One region of the Cedecea davisae genome, then DNA from elsewhere that is predicted to be linked to it. Evidence: predicted binding sites of a transcription regulator. Region 1 holds the regulator's gene; each other region holds the start of a gene.
What was found. The regulator LexA, encoded in region 1, represses DNA repair genes until DNA is damaged. The targets are predictions, from matches to a motif close to TNCTGTATGTACATACAGNA.

Region 1 (5,949 bases):
CGTGAGCGGTTCGGATTGATCTGCACTTCATCATTGGCAACAACAACCAGCCCCTGACGCTCCATCTCCGCAATCATTGCATCGATTTCAGCGCCCAGCTCGCTCTTCTCCCAGCGCAGGAACAGTTCGGCCTTAAGCATCGGATAAATAACTTCTATCTGACGCAGCAGCTCGGCACGCGAGATATGGCGATGCTGGGTGATAATAGAGGCCATCAGCGAAGGCAGCACCAGCATGTGCATGATGTTGTTGCGGTAATAGGTCATCAGCACTGCCTGCTCGCGCGGCAGAATGATGATGTCGCCGATGGTGTCTTTCTCAACTTCGAACTTGTTCATCTGCAACGCGTGGTCGATAAGCGCATCGGCCGTGACCGTTGGCGCCGTCGCGTCCGGAGAATAAGGCACGTTACGCAGCAGATTCAGGTAGCAGTCCAGCTGTTCGGTCAGCTGTTCGCGGGTAAGAGAACGCTGGCGCGAAGCGAGCAGCGCGGTACAGCACAGGTTCATGGCATTTGCCGCGCCTGCGTTGTTGATGCGCACCATCAGGTCAGCCGCAATTTCATTAACCGTCGGCGTCAGCCAGGCCGGGCGAATCGATTCGATTGGATCGATAGAGTCGCGCCACTCAGGAACGTGCTGATTCAGATAGGTCATCAGCGGCAGCGGTTCACCGAAGTTCACATAGCCCTGACCCAGATTACGCAGCTTGCTCAGGCCGCGGACCATTTGCATAAAGCCTTCTTTCTCTTTGGTCGCGCCGCGCAGCTCTTTGGCGTAGGTTCCGACCTCCATCACATGCTCGTAGCCGATATAAATCGGCACCAGCGTAATAGGGCGGGTGCCACCGCGCAGCATGGCCTGAATGGTCATCGACAGGGTGCCGGTTTTCGGGTCAAGCAGGCGGCCGGTACGTGAACGCCCCCCCTCCACGAAATACTCAACCGAATAGCCGCGGCTGAATAGCTCGCCGAGGTACTCGCGGAATACCGTAGAGTAGAGCTTGTTGCCCTTAAAGGTTCGGCGAATAAAGAACGCACCCAGGCGGCGGAATATCGGGCCTGCTGGCCAGAAGTTCAGGTTAATACCGGCGGCAATATGCGGCGGCACCAGCCCCTGGTGGTAAAGCACGTAAGAGAGCAGCAGGTAGTCCATGTGGCTGCGGTGGCACGGCACATAGACGATTTCGTGGCCGTCGTGAGCAAGCTGGCGCACGCGCTCGGCATTGTGCACGTTAATGCCCTGATAGAGACGGTTCCAGGTCAGCCCCAGTACGCGGTCCGTCAGGCGAACGGCCTCATAGGAGAAGTTAGCCGCAATCTCTTCCATCAGCGCGACGGCATTCTGCTGTGCCTTCTCGTGAGAAATTTTCTTGCTGCGCGCTTCATCTTCTACCGCACGTGCAATGGCTTTCGATGCCAGCAGCTTGTTAAACAAGTCCTGACGCACCGGCAAACGCGGCCCAACGGCAGCTAAGCGCTGGCGAGCGAAGTGGGTACGCGCGACGCGAGCCAGCTTCTGGGCGATGATTTTGTCAGTGCCGTGTTCGGTTGCCATACGGCGCAGCGAAACAGGGGGAGAGAAGCGCACAAAGCTGTCGCGACCCAGCCACGAAACGGCAAAGAATTTTTGTACGCCGTTTAGCGTGCGCAGAGGAGGATTAACTTCCCCTTTCTCGCGGCCGGGTGAGCGGCCAAACATCACGGAAACCGGCACCATCTGTACATCGAGATCGGGATTGCTGCGGTGCAGGTCCAGATAATCGTGGAACAGTTTTACCGACTCTTCTTTTGGCGTGTAGTAAGTAAAGACGCGCGGCCCGCCGTGAATAAACACGTAGCGCGGCAGCAGTGCGCCGTCAATTTCCAGAGGTTCCAGCGGATCGGGCAGGTCATGCTCCAGGCATTGGGCGCGCAGGGTCAGTAGGTCTGCCTTCGAGTTATAAGGCAGGACATACATAATTGGGCGCGAGGGATCCAGACCGAGTTCGGTTTGTGGGTCCGCCGGGATAGACTTGCTTTTTACCAGAACACTTAATGGTAAATTCAGTAATTTGTAGTAAATTCTTGGCCAGCCTGACATAGATGATGTAAAGCCTCAGGTTAATAATGCAAATGCGCCGCAAGGATATCAGAAACTCCGGGGAATTTCTGTGGCGCTGCGATTTAGACTCAATGAGCATTGACGCTCAATATTTAAAAAGGTTTCCTTGAATGGCGAATAATACCACCGGCATCACCCGCATTATTAAGGCTGCAGGCTACTCGTGGAAGGGGCTGCGTGCGGCCTGGATAAACGAAGCTGCATTTCGTCAGGAGGGCGTGGCCGCGGTAATTGCTATTATAATCGCCTGCTGGCTGGACGTTGACCCGATCACCCGCATTTTGCTGATTGGCTCCGTGGTGCTGGTGATGATTGTTGAAATTCTGAATAGCGCCATCGAGGCATTGGTCGACCGCGTAGGCACCGACTACCACGAACTTTCCGGGCGCGCCAAAGATATGGGGTCTGCCGCCGTACTGATTGCGATTATTCTGGCGGTTGTCACCTGGGTCACGCTGCTTTGGTCACATTTGCGATAGGCTTTCCATAATCGGTTAAGTGGCTGGTTTTTGCTTAATTTGTGGTTTCAAATTCACCCGGGGCTGTATATACTCACAGCATAACTGTATAAACACCCAGGGGGCGGAATGAAAGCACTAACTACCAGGCAGCAAGAGGTGTTTGATCTCATTCGGGATCATATCAACCAAACCGGCATGCCACCTACGCGCGCCGAGATTGCACAACGTCTGGGGTTCCGTTCTCCAAACGCCGCTGAGGAACATCTCAAAGCGCTGGCCCGCAAAGGGGTCATTGAGATTGTTTCCGGCGCGTCGCGCGGCATTCGCCTGCTGGTTGAAGAAGAAACCGGCCTGCCGTTGGTCGGGCGCGTTGCCGCCGGTGAGCCGCTTCTGGCGCAGCAGCATATCGAAGGCCATTATCAGGTCGATCCGTCGTTGTTTAAACCGAATGCCGACTTCCTGCTGCGCGTGAGCGGCATGTCGATGAAAGACATCGGCATTATGGATGGTGACCTGCTGGCGGTGCATAAAACGCAGGACGTACGTAATGGCCAGGTTGTGGTGGCGCGTATTGACGACGAAGTGACCGTTAAACGTCTGAAAAAACAGGGCAACACCGTTCAGCTACTGCCTGAAAACAGCGAGTTTCAGCCTATCGTTGTCGATCTGCGCGAGCAAAACTTTAGCATTGAAGGTCTGGCCGTGGGCGTAATCCGCAACGGCGAATGGCTGTAACACGTCTTTCGGTGGTGCGGTAACACGCCGTACCACCCGCTCTATTCCCCCTCATTATTTTCCTGGGTCACTCTGATGCGATTTTTTTCGTCGACGGATAGTGCGCTGTGGCGTCTTGCGCTTCCCATGATTTTCTCCAATATCACGGTGCCGCTGCTGGGGCTGGTTGATACCGCCGTTATTGGTCATCTCGACAGCCCGACCTATCTGGGCGGCGTGGCGATAGGCGCAACCGCGACCAGTTTCCTGTTTATGCTGCTGCTGTTTCTGCGTATGAGCACTACCGGGCTTGCGGCTCAGGCGTTTGGCGCTAACGATCCGCTGCGTCTCGCCCGCGCTTTGCTTCAGCCGCTGATACTGGCGCTGGCCGCCGGTTTGGCCATTATGGTGCTGCGCGGGCCGCTAATCGGTCTTGCTTTGCATATTGTCGGCGGCAGCGAAGAGGTGCTTTATCAGGCCCGGCGTTTTCTTGAAATTCGTTGGCTAAGCGCTCCGGCGTCGCTGGCTAATCTGGTGCTGCTGGGCTGGCTGCTCGGCGTGCAGTATGCTCGCGCCCCGGTTATTTTGCTGGTGGTGGGTAACCTGCTGAATATCGTGCTCGACCTTTGGCTTGTCATGGGCCTGCATATGAACGTGCAGGGGGCCGCACTGGCGACCGTTATTGCCGAGTATGCGACGTTTATCATCGGCTTAGCGATGGTACACAGGGTGTTAAAGCTGCGCGGTATTGATTGGTCATGCCTGAAGATGGCATGGCGAGGAGATCTGCGAAGGCTGCTGGCCCTCAACCGTGACATCATGCTGCGCTCGCTTCTGCTGCAAGTTTGCTTTGCCTCAATGACCATTTTTGGCGCTCGGCTGGGGGGCGAAATTGTCGCGTTGAATGCGGTTTTGATGACGCTGCTGACCTTTACCGCCTACGCGCTGGACGGATTTGCTTATGCCGTTGAGGCGCATTCCGGGCAGGCGTATGGTGCCCGTAATCGCGGGCAGCTTCTCGAGGTCTGGGGAGCGGCATGCAGGCAGGCCGGGCTGGTTGCATTGGCTTTCGCCGCTGTTTATGCCGTGGCGGGCGAGCAGATAGTCTCGATGCTGACTTCGCTACCAGAGCTACGCCAGCTGGCGAATAGCTATCTGCCATGGCAAATCATACTGCCGGTTGTTGGCGTCTGGTGTTACCTGCTGGACGGAATGTTTATCGGCGCTACGCGTGGGGCTGAAATGCGTAACAGCATGGCCGTTGCGGCGCTGGGGTTTGGTCTAACCTTGCTGACACTGCCTCTCTTTGGCAACCATGCGCTGTGGCTGGCTTTGGCGGTGTTTCTGGCGCTGCGCGGCCTTTCGCTCGGTTTTATCTGGCGTCGCCACTGGCGTAATAACAGCTGGTTTCCCGCCGACGGCAGGCAGTAGTGATTTCTCTCTGAATGGTTAAAGATTCTTATTTTTTCCCAGAGGTCGAAATCATTAACTACAATTAATCTCACGTTCAGCAGATAGTGGGTGACTGTTCAAAGGAAAGCACCCAACGGCTGATATGTTCAGAACCTAAACCGAACGATGAGGAGACGACTATGAATAAGGACGAACTCGGCGGTAACTGGAAACAGTTCAAAGGTACGGTTAAAGAGAAATGGGGCAAGCTGACCGATGACGATATGACCGTTATCGAAGGTAAGCGTGACCAGCTGGTGGGTAAAATCCAGGAACGCTACGGCTATGCCAAAGACCAGGCAGAGAAAGAAGTGAAGGACTGGGAGTCCAGGAATGACTATCGCTGGTAGCCTGCCAGCCTCTCAAATGTGCTAATGCTCACAGGCTATCCTACCCGGGTACAAGGATGTACCAACCCTTCTAACGTTTTTTCTTCGATTGCACCGTGTGGTCGTGGCCGCAGGCATCGTGATGCCGACAGGCTTCAACTTCTGCGCAGTCACAGCACAAACCATGCGCTTCAATCACGTTGTGGCGCAGCGCAAATCCCATCTTTGACGCAAGATTTTGCATAATATCTTCCACACCCTCAGCCGCCTGCTCTTTCACCGAGCCGCATCTGTCGCAGATAAACATGGCCGAAGAGTGGGTAGGGCTTTCGATGAAATTACACAGCACATAGCTGTTATTGGATTCCACGCGATGCACAAAGCCCTGCTCCAGCAGAAAGTCCAGCGCACGATAAACGGTCGGAGGCTTCGCCTGAGGCTCACTGACGCGCAGGAGATCGAGCAGGTCATAGGCGCTGATGGCTCCGGTTTGCTCGGACATCAGGCGCAGCACCTCAAGACGCTGTGGCGTCAGGCGTACATTGCGTTGCAGGCACAGCTTTTCTGCCTGTGCTAACACGTTTTGCGTTGTGGTGGTATCCATCAGCCTCTCCCGGTCATTGACCTGATACTTTACCATAATGCGGATAAAACGCCGAATCCTGGTACATAATGACCCTATCTACCCCGGAGGATGTTATGCAAAAACCAGATTGTATTCGCCACTGGCGCGAACTTGAAGGCGCAGATGACTCAAGCTACCCGGACAGCCCGGAACGCTTTTCCGTTGGCGCTCCGCTGGCCCGGAATTTAGGACTGACGCGACTCGGCATTCACCATGAACGTATTCCCCCCGGCAGACGAACCTCTTACCCTCATGCAGAAAGCAGC
Region 2 (5,949 bases), 610 kb from region 1:
GGCCAGGTGGCGCTGGAAAACACGCATCCGTTTACCCGCGAACTGTGGGGCCGCAACTGGACTTACGCCCATAACGGGCAGTTGAAAGGCTACCGTTCGCTTGAGACCGGCAGCTTCCGCCCGATAGGCGAAACGGACAGCGAGCAGGCGTTTTGCTGGCTGCTGCACAAGCTGACCCAGCGCTACCCGCGCACGCCCGGCAATATGGAAGCGGTATTCCGCTACATTACCGAGCTGGCAGGGCAGATGAGAGAGAAGGGCGTGTTTAACATGCTGCTGTCGGACGGGCGCTACGTGATGGCGTTTTGCTCGACTAACCTGTTCTGGATAACGCGAAGGGCACCGTTTGGCGTGGCGAAGCTGTTAGACAGGGATGTGGAAATCGACTTTCAGGAAGAGACCACACCGAACGATGTGGTCACTGTTATTGCTACTCAACCGCTGACGGCGAACGAAACCTGGCACAAGATTGAGCCAGGCAAGTCGGCGTTATTTTGCCTCGGTGAGCTTATAGTTTGAGACCAGCTGTGGCTGCACCGGCGTGGCCACCGCAGGTTTGCTTATCACATAGTTGCCGCTCACTACCGCGACGTTTGGCGGCTGGTGGTTGGCAGCAAAGTAGTCATAGCCCGGTTTCAGGCCTTTCCAGAAGTTGATATAGGTCGAGTATTTGTGGCGTTCCATATTGGCGTCCGTCATGCGGAACGGGAAAATACTGACCTGCACGCGCGGCTGACCGAAGATCAGAGCGCCGGTCACAAACTGGAAAATCTCATCAATGCCGGAGTCGGTCATGGCGTAGCAGCCAATGGACACGCAGGCACCGTGGATCATCAAGTATTTCCCTTCATAGCCGTGCGAGCGGTCAAATTCGTTCGGGAAGCCGATATTAATCGCTTTATAGAAGCGGCTGTCCGGCTTTAGCTGACTGCGATCAACGCTATAAAAACCTTCGGGACTTTTAAAATCGCCCTGGCGCTGTTTTGGCCCCAGACCGCCTGAATAATTGCAGATGCGGTAGCTGTTGAGCATCTGATATTGCTCGCCCATCTTCACCCACAGTTCAAGGGTGCGCTCTTCTTTAAAGATTTGAATATAAACCGGGGAGCCCATGAGCTGCTGTCTGGTTTCTTTGCCGATGGGGGCGGCGACGCCGCTGCTATTCAGCAGGCTGGCGAAAGAGAAAAACGGCATAGAGAGCATCGCAATCATTAGTGCGATCTTACGCATACTGCTTGATTCCTTGATAAACCTGCAACTAACAGCCAGGACGGCTAAAGGGACCCTAAATCAGAATAATCTGGACAGGATTGCGCTCACATTAGCATCGTGGTTTTTTTTCGCAAGCGGCAGTCTGATGCGTTTACAAATTTTATTGGAATGAACAGGAAAGAGGGGATATTTCCTCATTGCCAAATGAGCTGTATACTTATCCAGTATTGTTTTCCGGGGCGGGTTATTATGCGCAAAATCATTCATGTCGATATGGACTGCTTTTTTGCCGCCGTTGAGATGCGTGATAATCCAGCCCTGCGCGAAGTTCCGCTGGCTATCGGCGGCAGCGCCCAGCGGCGAGGCGTGATAAGCACCGCAAACTACCCCGCGCGCAAGTTTGGCGTGCACAGCGCCATGTCCACGGCGATGGCGCTGAAGCTTTGCCCTCATCTCACCCTGCTGCCGGGCAGATTCGACGCTTATAAAGAAGCCTCAAACCATATCCGCGAAATCTTCTCCCGCTACACCTCGCTGATTGAGCCGTTGTCTCTCGATGAAGCCTATCTGGACGTGACCAACAGCGAGCATTGCCAGGGCTCGGCAACCCTCATCGCCCGTGAAATTCGCCAGGCCATTTCCGACGAGCTGAACCTCACGGCTTCCGCCGGCATCGCGCCGGTCAAGTTTCTGGCCAAAATAGCCTCCGACCTTAATAAGCCGAACGGGCAGTACGTGATTACCCCGGAGAAGATTCCCGCTTTCCTGGAAACGCTGCCGCTGGGGAAAATCCCCGGCGTCGGCAAGGTAACGGTAGCAAGGCTGGAAGAGATAGGCCTGCGAACCTGTGCGGACGTGCAAAAAGCCGACCTGGCGCTGCTGCTAAAGCGCTTTGGCAAGTTTGGTCGCGTGCTTTGGGAGCGCAGCCAGGGCATAGACGAGCGGGAAATCAGCAACGAGCGCCAGAGAAAGTCGGTTGGCGTGGAGCGCACGCTGGCGGAAGACATTCATGAATGGCAGGCGTGCGAGGACATTATCGAGCGGCTCTACCCGGAGCTGGAGCGAAGGCTGGCTAAGGAGCGTGCCGACCTGCGCATTGCCCGCCAGGGGGTAAAGCTCAAGTTTAATGACTTTCAGCTCACCACGCAGGAACACGTCTGGCCGGAGCTGAATAAAGAAGACCTGATTGCTACCGCGCGTAAAGCCTGGGAAGAGCGAAGGGGAGGACGTGGCGTCCGGCTGGTGGGGCTACATGTGACTTTGCTGGACCCGCAGCTGGAAAGGCAACTGCTGCTGGGGCTGTAAAGATAACCCTCATCCCGGCCTTCTCCCTGGAAGGGAGAAGGGGAAAAGAATGAGGGCAAGGCAGGCAAAGAAAGCCTCTTCTCCCTTGTAGGGAGAGGGTTAGGGTGAGGGTAAAAACTACTTCGCCGGAATAGCTTTCAGCAACTCGGTCAGCAGTTTCCAGTACTGGCCCACGCTTTCAATGTGAACCTGCTCATCCGGAGAGTGAGGCCCGGTGATAGTCGGCCCGATAGAAACCATGTCCATGTCCGGGTACGGTTTTTTGAACAGACCGCATTCCAGACCTGCGTGGATAACCATAATGTTCGGGGTTTTGTTGAACAGCTTCTGGTAGGTTTCACGCACCAGATGCATCACCGGAGAGTTAGCGTCCGGCTGCCAGCCAGGGTAGCTGCCTTTCGCTTCGGTTTTAGCCCCGGCCAGCTGGCCCAGCGCTTCCAGAACGCCAACAACGTGGTCTTTACCTGAGTCGATCAGGGAGCGGATCAGGCAGATGATTTCCGCGCTGTCGTCGCTCATGGTCACTACGCCCGCGTTCAGGGAGGTTTCTACCACGCCTTTTACTTCGTCGGAATTGCGAATAACGCCGTTCGGGGTGGCGTTCAGCAGGCCGAGGAAGTTGGTGCGGCTTTTTGCCGTCAGCGCCTGTTTGTCAGAGCTTACGGGCTCTACCAGCACGGTCAGGTTCTTCTCTACCGCGGCCAGCTCGTTTTTCAGGATAGCGAGATACTCGTTAGCCAGGGACTTCAGCTCGGCCGCTTTAGCAGCAGGCACCGCGAGGGTAGCGAATGCTTCACGCGGGATAGCGTTGCGCAGAGTACCGCCGTTCAGATCCAGCAGGCGTGCGTCCAGCTCTGCTACGTGGGCAAACAGGAAGCGGGCCAGCAGCTTGTTGGCGTTGCCGAGGCCTAGGTGAATATCTCCGCCGGAGTGGCCGCCTTTCAGGCCTTTAATGGTCAGCTTGAAGGTTTCGAACCCGGCCGGAACCGCTTCGCGCTGCAGCGGCAGAGTGGTGATGAAGTCGATGCCGCCTGCGCAGCCCATGTAGATCTCACCTTCTTCTTCGGAGTCGGTGTTGATCAGGATATCCGCCTGCAGCCAGCCAGCCTGAAGGCCGAATGCACCGTCCATGCCGGCTTCTTCGGTCATGGTCAGCAGCACTTCCAGCGGGCCGTGAACCACGCTGTCATCTGCCAGAACCGCCAGGGCAGATGCCATGCCGATGCCGTTGTCCGCGCCCAGAGTGGTGCCGCGAGCTTTGATCCACTCGCCGTCGATGTACGGCTGGATAGGATCTTTGGTGAAGTCGTGAACGGTGTCGTTGTTTTTCTGCGGCACCATGTCGAGGTGCGCCTGGAGAACCACGGCTTTGCGGTTTTCCATTCCGGCGGTGGCCGGTTTACGAATCAGGATGTTGCCAACCTGGTCGCGCTCTACGTGCAGGCCTTTTTCTTTTGCCCAGGACAGGATGTGTGCCGCCAGCTCTTCTTCATGATAGGACGGGTGCGGAATAGAACAGATTTTGGCAAAAATATCCCACAGCGGCTGCGGAGATAGTTGAGACAATTCAGACACGTTGAGTCTCCCTGGAGTCATTTTTTTGACATACCGGTCACGGTTTTGACCGGGTTCATTTACATCACAAGCTCTGCTTGCGCGATCTTCCGAGAATACCACTTTCTTTTGTTGCGTGAAGGCTGAATACGAGTAAAAACCACTGCCGTTGGCCCGCAACACTGGTTTTTAGTGCGTCAGATCTCTATAATCTCGCGCAACCAAAACCCCTTCGAATACTTTTTAAGCCGTTATTTACAGGCCGGGACACTTCACATGAGCGAAAAATACGTCGTCACCTGGGACATGTTGCAGATTCACGCCCGCAAGCTGGCTCAGCGCCTGCTGCCAGCAGAACAGTGGAAAGGCATTATCGCCGTTAGCCGTGGTGGCCTGGTGCCGGGCGCGCTGCTGGCTCGTGAACTGGGAATTCGCCATGTTGATACCGTTTGTATCTCCAGCTACGACCACGATAACCAGCGTGAGCTGACCGTACTGAAACGTGCGGAAGGTGACGGTGAAGGCTTCATCGTTATTGATGACCTGGTCGACACCGGCGGTACCGCTGTTGCTATCCGTGAAATGTACCCGAAAGCTCACTTTGTCACTATCTTCGCCAAGCCTGCTGGCCAGCCGCTGGTGGACGACTACGTGATTGACATCCCGCAGGACACCTGGATTGAGCAGCCGTGGGATATGGGTGTGGTATTTGTGCCGCCTCTGGCAGGCCGTTAATCCCCCATAAGTTATTTGAGTACCTTTACGCCCGGCTAGCCGGGCGTTTGTGTTATTTAGGCGGCATCAGGGCTACAATAGCGGCGTTTCTCGTATTCATGGAGGCAGTGAAACGATGTCGCAGGCCAATCTAAGCGAAACTCTCTTTAAGCCCAGATTCAAACACCCAGAAACCTCGACGCTGGTGCGCCGCGCCCGGCATACTGCGGCCCCGTCAATCCAGTCCGCGCTGGACGGGAAAAACGTTCCTCACTGGTATCGCATGATCAATCGCCTGATGTGGATTTGGCGAGGCGTTGACCCGCGTGAAATCCTCGAAGTACAGGCGCGCATTGCCTGTACCGAAGCCGAGCGCACCAACGACGACCTGTTTGATACCGTAGTGGGCTACCGCGGTGGAAACTGGATTTACGAATGGTCTAAGCAGGCGATGCTCTGGCAGCAGCGTGCTAACCAGGAAACCGATGAAGAAAAAATCGGTAAATACTGGCTCCAGGCCGCCAATCTTTACAGCATCGCGGCCTACCCGCACCTGAAGGGCGACGTACTGGCCGAGCAGGCTCAGGTCCTGGCTAACCGCGCCTATGAGGAAGCGGCTCCACGCCTTTCTGGCGGCCTGCGCGAGCTGGAGTTCCCGGTAGAAGGCGGCGGCACCATCAGCGGCTTCCTGCATTTGCCTAAGCAGGGAGAAGGCCCGTTCCCGACGGTATTGATGTGCGGCGGTCTGGACGCTCTGCAAAGCGACTATTACAGCCTGTTTGAGAAATACTTCGCTCCCCAGGGCATTGCGATGCTAACCATCGACATGCCGTCGGTAGGCTTCTCCGCCAAGTGGAAGTTAACCCAGGACTCAAGCCTGCTGCACCAGCACGTACTCAGGGCGTTACCCAATATTCCGTGGGTCGACCACACCCGCGTGGCGGCCTTTGGCTTCCGTTTCGGAGCCAACGTGGCGGTACGCCTTGCCTACCTTGAAGCTAACCGCCTTAAAGCCGTGGCCTGCCTTGGACCGGTGGTGCACAGCCTGCTGAGCGACCCACAGCGCCAGGCCGACGTGCCGGAAATGTACATCGACGTGCTCGCCAGCCGCCTCGGCATGACCAGCATCTCAGACAGCGCATTGAGCGTGGAGCTTAACCGCTA
Region 3 (5,949 bases), 1.1 Mb from region 1:
CACCCAGGTACCGGTAAACTGAGCATCCGGCTGGCGGAAGAACTCAACGATGATGCGAAACGCGCCATACCCAATCAGGAACAGGCCCGATACCGACCCCATAGGGCGCGGCTTGCGAATATAGAGGTTCAGAATGATGAACAGCACAATACCTTCCAGCGCCAGCTCATACAGCTGTGACGGATGGCGCGGCAGCACGCCGTAAGTGTTGAACAGAGACTGCCATTCCGGGTGGGTTGCCAGCAGGCCGACATCCTCGCTGCGGGAACCAGGGAACAGCATTGCGAAGCGGAAGTTTGGATCGACACGCCCCCACAGTTCGCCGTTGATAAAGTTACCGAGACGACCGGCACCGAGTCCGAACGGAATCAGCGGAGCAATAAAGTCTGAGACCTGGAAGAAGGTGCGCTTAGTGCGGCGTGCAAACCAAATCATCACGCAGATAACGCCGATCAGGCCGCCGTGGAAGGACATTCCTCCGTCCCAGACCTTGAAAAGATACAGCGGATCGGCAAGGAACACCGGTAGGTTGTAGAAAAACACATAGCCAAGACGGCCGCCAAGGAACACGCCGAGGAAACCAGCATACAGCAGATTTTCTACTTCATTTTTAGTCCAGCCGCTGCCAGGACGGCTGGCGCGACGCCCGGCCAGCCACATGGCGAACACGAACCCGACCAGGTACATAAGTCCGTACCAGTGCAGGGAAACCGGCCCGATGGAGAAAAGCACCGGGTCAAATTCAGGGAAATGCAGATAGCCACTATTCATCTGTCACCACAAGCCATTGTTACCCCACCAAAAAAGAGAGGCGGGTTGCAAATACGCACCGCTATCGATGCGCTCCGAAAGCAGCGGATCATAGCACAAACGACCGGACTGATTGATTATGGAAGTTGTAAAAGATGTGTAATGTCCCGGTTGCGGCGGGACATTGATATGACTTAGCGACCACCGCGGATCAAGCCGCCCATTCCGCGTCGCTCCATAAACGCCGCCACCTGGTGGCGCACCTCGGTAGCCATTTGCGCCTCCAGGCTGCGCTGTGCCAGGTGCTGCGCTTCTTCCAGTTGGATGTGGCGTAGAAGATACTTAATGCGGGCAACGGAGCGGCCGTTCATCGACAGGTGGCGATAGCCCATGCCAACCAGAAGCGCGACGCACATCGGGTCTCCGGCCATTTCACCGCACAGACAGAGGTCGATATTGTAGCGTTCCGCCTCGCTGGCAATCAGGCTCAGGGTTCTCAGCATGGCCGGGTGCAGGCTGTCATAAAGGCTCGCCACGCGGGTATTGTTTCGGTCAACCGCCAGCAGATACTGGGTAAGGTCATTGGTCCCAACGGAGATAAAATCGATGCGCCCGGCCAGATGCCCCAGCATAAACACCATCGAAGGAACCTCAACCATTACGCCAAGCCGAAGTTGTGGAAGCGGGTAGCCCAGCTCTTCTTCGACTTCGCGTCCGGCACGATCGATCAATCTACGTGCATCGTCTATTTCATCGATGCTGGTGATCATCGGCAGCAGGATGCTGAGATTGCCGGTAGCGGCATTAGCGCGCAGCATCGCACGGACCTGGATCAGGAAGATCTCCGGCTGATCGAGCGTAATGCGGATCCCACGCCAGCCGAGGCAGGGGTTCTCTTCGCTGATCGGCATATACGGCAGTTGCTTATCGGCACCCACATCCAGCGTACGCAGGGTGACGGGCTTGTCGTTAAACATTTGCAACATGCCCTGATACTGCGCAACCTGCTCCTCTTCAGACGGGAAGCCGCTTTGCAGCATAAACGGAATTTCTGTGCGGTAGAGACCAATGCCGTCGACACGACTGCCAAGCTGTTCTTCATGCTCCGGGCTGAGGCCCGCATTAAGCATGACCTGAACTCGCTCTCCGCTTTTCAGCGCTGCGGGCTGGTCAACATCGTCTTCCGCCAGGCGGCTAAGCTCGTTTTCTTCGCTGACCAGGCGCTGGTATTCCTGCAGCAGCACCTGCTCAGGGTCAACCAGCAGCTCGCCACGGTAACCGTCGACCACCAGCATGCGGCGATGCAGCACCGAAGGCTGAATGTCTGCCCCCATAACCGTTGGGATGCCAAGCGCGCGAACCATAATAGCGGCGTGAGAGTTTGCCGCACCATCACGCACCACCACGCCCGCAAGGCGGTTCTGCGGCAGTTCCGCAAGCGTGGTAGCGGAAAGCTCATCGGCAACCAGCACGAAGCGCTCGGGCCAGGTATTCGGGCTTTGAATTGTGTCATCGAGGTGGAACAGCAGGCGCTGCCCGAGGGCTTTCAGGTCGCCTGCCCGCTCTTTCAGATAACTATCAGAGAGGCTGGCAAATTGTTCGGCAAATTTTTCGACAACCGTTTTAACCGCCCATTCCGCCACCGAGCCTTTATCAACTTCGGCAAACAGTTCGCGACGCAGCCGGGCATCGGTCAGCAGGTGCGAGTAGAGATCAAAGATTGCCGCCGTCTCTTTCTGAGCACCGGCGGCAAAGCGCTTGCTGTAGCGCCGGAATTCACCGGAGGCTTCTTCCAGCGCGGCGGTAAGACGCTCACGCTCCAGCGCGGTATCCAGCGTTGAAGCCTCAAAGACCTGCTCCATCAGCGGCAGCGTCGTATCCATCCAGCCTTCGGCAATGGCTACGCCCGGCGAAGCAGGCAGCGCGCGAATGCGGGTCTGGCGATATTGGCCGAACAGAGCAGTTAACTGAGATTGAGATAAAATAGCGGCCATTTGCGTGGCCAGCGTAACAAGGAAAGACTCTTCGCTTTCATCATACTGCCGGTGCTCACGCTGCTGCACTACCAGCACGCCCAGCAGCTGACGCCGCTGGATGATAGGCACCCCAAGGAAGGCCCGGAAGCGCTCCTCTTTTACCGCAGGAACGTATTTAAAGCTGGGGTGTTTTTGCGCATCGGCAAGGTTAATAGGTTCCGCAAGCCGCCCGACAAGGCCGACGATGCCTTCATCGAAGGCAAGCGTAACCGTGCGGCCGCGTGGTTTTTTTAACCCACGCGTTGCCATTAAATAAAAGCAGCGGCGCTCATGATCGGCGAGATAAACCGAGCAAACCTCGGTATCCATCGCAAGGCAGATGTCGGTAACCAGAATATCCAGCGCCTCATTGAGGCGCGGGGCGCTGGCAACCTTTTCGACTATTTCTCGCAGACGGGTGAGCATTTTTCGCGTGACTTAACCTCTTTTACGTCGCCAGGCCGGCGAGTTATTACGTGGTGGCGTAACTTCCTGCAGCGGCATAACCACGCTGGCAAACTCTTTCATTACGCGGCGATAAACATCACGCTTAAATGAAACAACCTGGCGAACCGGGTACCAGTAGCTTACCCAGCGCCAGCCGTCGAACTCCGGCGTGCTGCTGGTTTGCATATTGATCTCGGTGTCGCTGCCCAGCAACTGCAAAAGAAACCATTTTTGTTTCTGGCCGATACAAACCGGCTTTGTGTCCCAACGCACCAAACGTTTAGGTAATTTGTAACGCAACCAGTTTCGGGTCGAGGCAAGAATGCGAACATCTTTTCTCTGTAAACCGACTTCTTCGAAAAGCTCCCGGTACATTGCCTGTTCAGCTGACTCGCCAGGATTGATGCCCCCCTGAGGAAATTGCCAGGAATGTTGACCGAAACGCCGGGCCCACATTACCTGTCCCTGCCGATTGCATATTACGATCCCAACGTTGGGGCGGTAGCCATCATCATCGATCACCGGACTACCTCAAAACAAACTTAGATTACAGCGATTGTTTCATACAAGTGTCAGGCGGTAAACCACTCTATTGGCGGCGTTTGCGTGGAATAACATTTGAATAACTCACAAAAGAGTGCCGGGTTATAAACAGGGACGGTGAAAACCCTCGGCTTTATTCACTTTTTCTGTGGATATAACTGTGAAGAACTACCGAATTACATCGGGACAACTTGGGACAAGTAAAAACAGGAGCAATCTGATAATTTTAAAAACACATTATATATCATAACGATAACAGATAAAAAATGACATAAAAGCTTCATAATGTGACGATCATCACATACAAGGATCGTCGACTGATGAAAGATCGAGCAATGTCGTTTTTATCCACAGATTATGCAAACAAGTTAGTCACAAATCGCCGATAAATTGTATTTTCCCGCCTCGTCAAGGCTGTAAATGGAACCAGTAGTGACGCTTATTCCCAGTTATCCCATTTTTCTGTGGATAACATGGTGTAAGATCCTGTTCATTGTCAGTGACCAGAATTGGAAAAGCTTTTTTCCCCGCTTCGCTGGGCAGCCAAAGTCTAAAAAAAACCATTATAAATCATTAGATTGTTATTCTTATCCTCAGACGGTTAAACTAACCGTTCGCTGTGAGTAAATAGCGTTCATTTTTTAACCACAAAACATCAACGAGTTATGCAACCAATACGACCTTTAACCTCGCCCCCAAAAAGTGAAACAGACCTGCTCCGGCAGGCGAGTCTGGTCGCGGGTTATACTCTGGGTGAACTGGCCGCGCTGGCCGGGCTGAAGGCCCCTGAAAACCTGAAGCGCGATAAAGGCTGGATTGGTATTTTGCTGGAACAATGGCTGGGTGCCAGCGCCGGAAGCAAGCCTGAACAAGACTTTGCAGCACTCGGTATTGAGCTAAAAACCATTCCTGTAGATAGTGAAGGTCGCCCGCTGGAAACCACCTTTGTCTGCGTAGCTCCGCTGACCGGCAATAGCGGTGTCGTGTGGGAAACCAGCCATGTTCGCCACAAGCTGAAACGTGTGCTGTGGATCCCGGTCGAAGGCGATAGACAGATCCCGCTTGCCGAGCGCCACGTTGGCTCACCGCTACTCTGGAGTCCTTCAGAGGAAGAAGAACGGCAGCTCCAGCTTGACTGGGAAGAGCTGATGGATTTGATAGTGCTGGGGCAGGTTGAGCGCATTACCGCTCGCCACGGAGAGGTACTTCAACTCCGCCCTAAAGCGGCTAACAGCAAGGCTTTGACGGAGGCAATAGGCGCCGACGGCTCGCCGATACTCACCTTACCCCGCGGTTTTTATCTAAAGAAAACCTTCACCGCAGCGCTTCTGGCGCGCCACTTTTCGCTCTAATGCCAGCGGCATAACGAATCCATGTTTCTGTCAGCGCAGGCAGGGGAATGTTACATTAACTTTCCCCCATTAAGAATTTGCCTCTTTTATTCCCCCATTCATCAGGTTATTACTAAGCTTATTAACTGGATCCTTCCTGACGAGGAAAATAATGATGACTAAATGGGCAGTAGCAATTTCCGCCATTGGCCTTGCCTTCGCCGTTTCAGGCTGCAGCAGTGACTACGTAATGGCAACCAAAGATGGACGAATGATTTTGACCGAAGGCAAACCTAAGGTCGATGAAGATACCGGGCTGGTAAGCTATCGCGATCAGCAGGGCAACGAAATGCAGATCAACCGTAACGACGTTTCCCAAATTATCGAACGCTAATTTATCAGGGTCAGCCCGCCGGCTGGCCTGACGACTTTTCTTTTCTCCCCTCTTTCGCTTTCCCTCCGCCTCTGCCATGTTTATAGACCTTTTTGTCGGGTAGCTAAGCCTGACGTAGTCAAAAGAACACCAGGAATCCAGCTATGCATTATCACCGTATTCCCCACAGTTCACTTGAAATCAGCACGCTGGGCTTGGGAACCATGACCTTTGGTGAGCAAAACAGCGAAGCCGACGCCCACCAGCAGCTCGACTACGCCGTAAGCCAGGGCGTAAACCTGATTGACGTCGCAGAAATGTATCCGGTACCTCCGCGCCCGGAAACTCAGGGGTTAACAGAAAGTTACGTGGGTAGCTGGCTGAAGGCTCGCGGTAACCGTGAGAAGCTGGTTATTGCCTCTAAGGTAACCGGCCCAACGCGTAATAATGATGCAGGTATCCGTCCAAATCAGATCCTCGACCGTAAAAA
Region 4 (5,949 bases), 2.3 Mb from region 1:
GCGCAACCTGCATTAAATTTTAATCCCGTGGCGGCTTGGCCGCGGCGGTTCACAAATTACAAGTTGGCTGAAGAGGCGCTCAGATGAAAAACTGGAAAACAACAGCGGAACAGATCCTGAAAACAGGACCGGTCGTTCCGGTTATCGTGGTAAACAAGCTGGAACACGCTGTGCCGATGGCAAAAGCGCTGGTAGCCGGTGGCGTGCGTGTGCTGGAAGTTACGCTGCGTACCGCGTGTGCGATGGACGCCATTCGCGCCATCGCCAAAGAAGTGCCGGAAGCCATTATCGGTGCCGGTACCGTGCTGAACCCGCAGCAGCTGGCGGAAGTGACGGAGGCAGGCGCACAGTTCGCTATTAGCCCTGGCCTGACCGAGCCGCTGCTGAAAGCGGCAACCGAAGGCACCATCCCGCTTATCCCGGGTATCAGCACCGTTTCTGAACTGATGCTGGGCATGGACTACGGCCTGAAAGAGTTCAAATTCTTCCCGGCTGAAGCCAATGGCGGCACCAAAGCCCTGCAGGCTATTGCTGGTCCGTTCTCCCAGGTCCGTTTCTGCCCAACCGGCGGTATCTCCCCGGCTAACTACCGTGATTACCTGGCGCTGAAAAGCGTGCTGTGTATCGGCGGCTCCTGGCTGGTTCCGGCGGACGCGCTGGAAGCGGGCGACTACGACCGTATCACCAAACTGGCTCGCGAAGCGGTAGAAGGCGCGAAACAGTAAGCAATAAAAAAGCCCCGCCGCGATGGCAGGGCTTAATCAACAAATCGTCCTTAGTTAAGGGCGATTTTTTTAGCCTTCAACTTTTACCTGAGCCGCAGAAGCAATCGCTCTGGCAACGGCTTCGTCAACGCTATTCCCGGTCGCCAGCGCTACGCCCATGCGGCGTTTACCGCCGATTTCCGGTTTCCCGAACAGGCGCAACTGTAATCCGCCGCCTAATGCCGCCCCGACATTCGAGTATTTAACATTGTCGCTCTGCAACTCGGGCAGGATAACCGCCGAAGCGGCAGGACCGTATTGGCGAATATCACCGACAGGCAGGCCGAGGAAGGCGCGAACATGCAGGGCGAACTCGGACAAGTCCTGCGAGATAAGCGTTACCATGCCTGTGTCGTGTGGGCGAGGGGAGACTTCGCTGAAGATAACCTCGTCGCCGCAAACAAACAGCTCTACGCCGAACAGGCCGTGCCCGCCGAGTGCGGTAACCACTTTCCCGGCAATCTCTTTAGAGCGCTCAAGGGCAAGGTCGCTCATCTGCTGCGGCTGCCAGGACTCGCGGTAGTCGCCATCTTCCTGACGATGGCCAATAGGCGCACAGAAGTGGATCCCGTCCACGGCGCTGATGGTCAGCAGCGTGATTTCAAAATCAAAATTAACCACGCCTTCAACAATCACGCGGCCTTTACCGGCGCGCCCGCCAAGCTGGGCATATTCCCACGCCTGCGGCAGCTGGTCGGCGGTGCGGATGAAACTTTGCCCCTTGCCTGAAGAGCTCATCACCGGTTTAACAATGCACGGCAGGCCGATTTCCTGCACGGCCTGGCGGAACGCCTCTTCGCTGTCCGCAAAACGGTAACTTGAGGTTGGTAACTGTAATTCTTCCGCCGCCAGACGGCGAATACCTTCGCGGTTCATGGTCAGCTTAGCGGCGCGAGCGCACGGCACAACGCGCTGGCCCTGTTGCTCAAGTTCCAGCAGGGCGTCGGTAGCGATAGCTTCAATTTCAGGAACGATAAAGTCAGGCATTTCGGCGGCAACCAGCGCTTTTAGCGCGGCGGCATCCAGCATATTGATGACGTGGCTGCGGTGCGCGACATGCATCGCAGGCGCATTGGCGTAGCGATCTACGGCGATCACTTCCACGCCGAGGCGCTGGCATTCAATGGCCACTTCTTTACCCAATTCACCGGAGCCAAGCAGCATTACTCGAGTAGCTGCCGGGCGCAGAGCTGTTCCCAACGTTGACATGTGATTTAGCCTTAACAGAGAAAAAAGACCGCGGCAGTATAAACGAAAACGTTTGCGTTGGCAGCGCCTTTCCGGCTTGTGTGTTAAAATGAATGACGTTATACTGGATAAATAAACAGGTAAATGGAGCTGCAAAATGGCGGTCGAAATTAAATATGTGGTGGTGAGAGAGGGACAAGAGAAAATGGCCTTTGCCAGTAAAAAGGACGCTGACGCTTACGACAAAATGCTGGATCTAGCCGAAGTGCTGGGTGAATGGCTACAGCAAAGCCCACTCGAGCTTGAAGAAGGGCAGAGCGACACTCTGGCGATGTGGATGGCGGAAAACAAAGACCTGCTGGCAGGCGTGCTGAAAAACGGCAAGCTGCCGGAGCCAGAAACGGCAAGCGTCGGGGCAGAAGCTGCCGCTGCTGAACCAAAAGCGGATGCACAGGAACCGGCTGCGGTATCTGAAGATAACGTTAGCGAACACACCGGGCGCAAACGCACCAAAGCGGCATAACACGGCATGCTGGCGCCGGGCTACCGGCGCGATTCTTTTCCCATCTTTAGCCCTCTGATACGTTTCTTGACGTGCCGTGGCCTACTCTCGACGAGTTAAGCCAATAAGGGGTGCCTGTCATGAATAACTGGTTACAGCAGCTTCAGTCGTTACTGGGGCAATCAACGTCCTCTCAGCAATCTTCCCAGCCAGGCGCTGGCCCGGAGGGGCTTAGCAAGCTGCTGGTGCCCGGCGCACTCGGCGGGCTGGCGGGGCTACTGCTGGCAAGCAAGTCTTCACGCAAATTGCTAACAAAATACGGCACCAGCGCTCTGTTGGTCGGCGGCGGTGCGGTAGCCGGTAGCGTGTTGTGGAACAAGTACAAAGAGCGGGTTCGCCAGAGCCAGCCGCAGGCCAGTGGCTACGGGCATCAGCACTCTTCCGTCGATGTGCGCACGGAGCGCCTGATAACCGCCCTGGTGTTTGCCGCCAAAAGCGATGGTCATATCGACGCCAAAGAACGTCAGTTCATCGAGCAACAGCTGCGCGAAACGGGCATCGACGGCGAAGGCAAAGCCCTGATTGAGCGAGCCATCGACCGGCCGCTGGATCCGCAGCTGCTGGCGCGTGATGTGAAAAACGAAGAGGAAGCGCTGGAGCTTTATTATCTCAGCTGCACCGCTATCGACGTCGATCACTTTATGGAGCGCAGTTACCTCAGCGCGCTGGGCGATGCTCTGAATATCCCGCAGGATGTCAGGGCGAGCATTGAGCAGGACATTCAGCAGCAGAAGCTGGCTCTTCCTGCCTGACGCCTGATTTTCTCCGCTTTTACAGTGCCGGGCTTCCCGGCATTTTCGTGTTATCCCTCACGTTTCGCTTGCAAGCTCGCCTGAATTTGCCACCCTTACAGGGTGTTAAATGACAAATGAAGAAACTGATGCCGCCAAAAGCTAAAAAAATTCCCCACGCTATGACCACTCATGGCGATACCCGCACGGACAACTATTACTGGCTGCGCGACGATGAGCGTGCCGACCCGGCGGTGCTTGAATATCTGAACCAGGAAAATGACTACGGCAAAACGATAATGGAGAGCCAGCGGGCGTTGCAGGACAGGCTGCTGGAAGAGATGATCGCGCGTATTCCGCCGCATGATGTCTCGGCTCCTTATGTCAAAAACGGCTATCGCTACCGGCAGGTGTATGAAAAGGGAAATGAGTACCCGATTTATCAGCGCCAGTCCGCTATGCGTGATGAGTGGGAGGCCTGGGAGCTGCTGCTGGATGCCAACAAACGTGCCGCCCACAGCGAGTTTTACACCATGGGCGGGTTAGCGATTACGCCGGACAATGAAGTCATGGCCCTGGCCGAGGACTATTTATCACGACGCCAGTTTGGCATTCGCCTGCGTAACCTGAAAACCGGCAACTGGTACCCGGAACTGCTGGATAATGTCTCCAGCAGCTTTGTCTGGGCTAATGACTCGGTAACGCTTTACTACGTGCGCAAACACCCGAAAACACTGCTGCCTTACCAGGTCTGGCGGCATACGCTTGGCCATCCGGTTGCGGATGACCAACTGGTGTATGAGGAAAAAGACGATACTTTCTACGTCAGCGTGCATAAGACAACGTCTAAGCACTTTATTGTGATTCATCTTGCCAGCGCGACCACCAGCGAGGCACTGCTGCTGGATGCCGAACTGGCGGATGCTCAGCCGCAGGTATTTGCCCCCCGCCGCAAAGATCACGAATACACGCTTGACCACTACCAGCATAATTTTTACCTGCGCTCCAATAAAGACGGGAAAAACTTCGGTCTTTACCGCAGCGCGGTCAGGGATGAAAAACAGTGGGAGACGCTGATTGCTCCACGCGAGCAGGTGATGCTCGAAGATTTCACCCTGTTCAAAGACTGGCTGGTTGTCGAGGAGCGCCAGCAGGGGCTGACCAGCCTGCGCCAGATTAACCGCCACACCAGAGAATCCACCGGGATTGCTTTTGATGACCCGGCCTATGTGACTTGGCTTGGCTACAACCCGGAGCCGGAGACCGCGTGCCTGCGCTATGGTTACTCTTCCATGACCACGCCGGACACGCTGTTTGAGCTAAATATGGACAGCGGCGAACGCAGGGTCATCAAACAGACCGAAGTTGCGGGCTTTGAGGCCAGCAACTACCGCAGCGAGCATCTCTGGATAACGGCGCGGGATGGCGTTCAGGTACCGGTTTCGCTGGTTTACCACCGCAAGCACTTCCGGCCCGGCAAAAATCCGCTGTTGGTTTACGGCTATGGCTCCTACGGCAGCAGCATGGATGCCGATTTTAGCGGTAGCCGTCTGAGCCTTCTGGATCGCGGCTTTGTCTACGCCATCGCTCACGTACGCGGCGGCGGTGAGCTGGGGCAGCAGTGGTACGAAGACGGTAAATATTTGAAGAAGATGAACACCTTCAACGACTACCTCGACGTCTGCGATGAGCTATTAAAACTAGGGTATGGCGATCCTGACCTGCTCTATGGCATGGGCGGTAGCGCGGGCGGAATGTTGATGGGCACGGCGATTAATTTACGCCCGGAGCTTTTCCACGGCGTGGTGGCCCAGGTGCCGTTTGTCGATGTTGTTACCACGATGCTGGACGAGTCTATCCCGCTGACGACCGGCGAATTTGAAGAGTGGGGCAATCCGCAGGATGAAGAATATTACCGCTATATGAAGCAATACAGCCCTTATGACCAGGTTAGCGAGCAGGCTTACCCGCATTTGCTGGTGACGACCGGCCTGCACGACTCGCAGGTTCAATACTGGGAGCCGGCTAAGTGGGTAGCAAAACTTCGCGATCACAAGCGGGACGATACATTGCTCCTGTTGTGTACCGATATGGACTCAGGGCACGGCGGGAAATCGGGGCGTTTCAAAGCCTATGAGGGCGTGGCGCTGGAGTTTGCCTTCCTGATAGCCCTGGCGCAGGGAACTCTGCCAGGGCGAATGCATTAATCGGCAAGATAATGTTTTAGCGTCATCCGCAGATCCGGGGCCAGCTCTTTGATGTTATTCAGCATCCAGCGAAGATAACCCGGATCGTCCTCGGCGATTTCCGCGATAGGCTTGCCGCGGTATTTGCCAAACATCATGGTGGTCACCAGCGCCGGGCGGCCGGTAACGGTGACCATTTGCTCGGCGCTCCAGCCGGAAACTTCCATTATTTTCAGCAGTAGCGCCGCGGTGATGTAGCAGTCAAACAGCGCCCGGTGCTGATGCAGCCCGGCAGGCGTTTCTACCTCAAGCTTCAGCGATTTATACAGCCCCATATTGCTGTACTTAATCCCCGGCCAAAGGCGACGAGCCAGCTTGACGGTACATATCCAGTCACCCGGCATTTCCGGCAGCATTCGCCTGTCGAAGCTGGCATTGTGGGCGACGTAATAAGGGCTGCCGTGGTAGCGAGGGATAACATCTTCAATCCACGGCTTATCGGCGACCATCTGTTCGGT

Region 2: the regulator LexA is predicted to act here: its motif matches at 1,420-1,439, upstream of dinB (DNA polymerase IV).
Region 3: the regulator LexA is predicted to act here: its motif matches at 4,168-4,187, upstream of mutH (DNA mismatch repair endonuclease MutH).
Region 4: the regulator LexA is predicted to act here: its motif matches at 2,075-2,094, upstream of ACG1VR_RS09325 (YebG family protein).

What each region holds. Positions count from the first base shown of each region.
Region 1 covers NZ_CP172054.1:4,497,907-4,503,855, reverse strand. Annotated here, with positions in the region: gene plsB (glycerol-3-phosphate 1-O-acyltransferase PlsB) at 1-2,081, opposite strand, end outside; gene ACG1VR_RS21540 (diacylglycerol kinase) at 2,213-2,581, shown strand; gene lexA (transcriptional repressor LexA) at 2,690-3,298, shown strand; gene dinF (MATE family efflux transporter DinF) at 3,374-4,708, shown strand; gene ACG1VR_RS21525 (CsbD family protein) at 4,870-5,079, shown strand; gene zur (zinc uptake transcriptional repressor Zur) at 5,150-5,662, opposite strand; gene ACG1VR_RS21515 (cupin domain-containing protein) at 5,758-5,949, shown strand, end outside.
Region 2 covers NZ_CP172054.1:3,890,545-3,896,493, reverse strand. Annotated here, with positions in the region: gene ACG1VR_RS18630 (class II glutamine amidotransferase) at 1-519, shown strand, start outside; gene dpaA (peptidoglycan meso-diaminopimelic acid protein amidase) at 490-1,230, opposite strand; gene dinB (DNA polymerase IV) at 1,462-2,517, shown strand; gene pepD (cytosol nonspecific dipeptidase) at 2,635-4,092, opposite strand; gene gpt (xanthine phosphoribosyltransferase) at 4,348-4,806, shown strand; gene frsA (esterase FrsA) at 4,922-5,949, shown strand, end outside.
Region 3 covers NZ_CP172054.1:669,788-675,736, reverse strand. Annotated here, with positions in the region: gene lgt (prolipoprotein diacylglyceryl transferase) at 1-771, opposite strand, end outside; gene ptsP (phosphoenolpyruvate--protein phosphotransferase) at 945-3,191, opposite strand; gene rppH (RNA pyrophosphohydrolase) at 3,204-3,734, opposite strand; gene mutH (DNA mismatch repair endonuclease MutH) at 4,421-5,107, shown strand; gene ACG1VR_RS03685 (YgdI/YgdR family lipoprotein) at 5,262-5,480, shown strand; gene ACG1VR_RS03680 (NADP(H)-dependent aldo-keto reductase) at 5,624-5,949, shown strand, end outside.
Region 4 covers NZ_CP172054.1:1,877,732-1,883,680, forward strand. Annotated here, with positions in the region: gene edd (phosphogluconate dehydratase) at 1-23, shown strand, start outside; gene kdgA (bifunctional 4-hydroxy-2-oxoglutarate aldolase/2-dehydro-3-deoxy-phosphogluconate aldolase) at 84-725, shown strand; gene purT (formate-dependent phosphoribosylglycinamide formyltransferase) at 795-1,973, opposite strand; gene ACG1VR_RS09325 (YebG family protein) at 2,110-2,475, shown strand; gene ACG1VR_RS09330 (tellurite resistance TerB family protein) at 2,595-3,266, shown strand; gene ptrB (oligopeptidase B) at 3,395-5,452, shown strand; gene exoX (exodeoxyribonuclease X) at 5,449-5,949, opposite strand, start outside.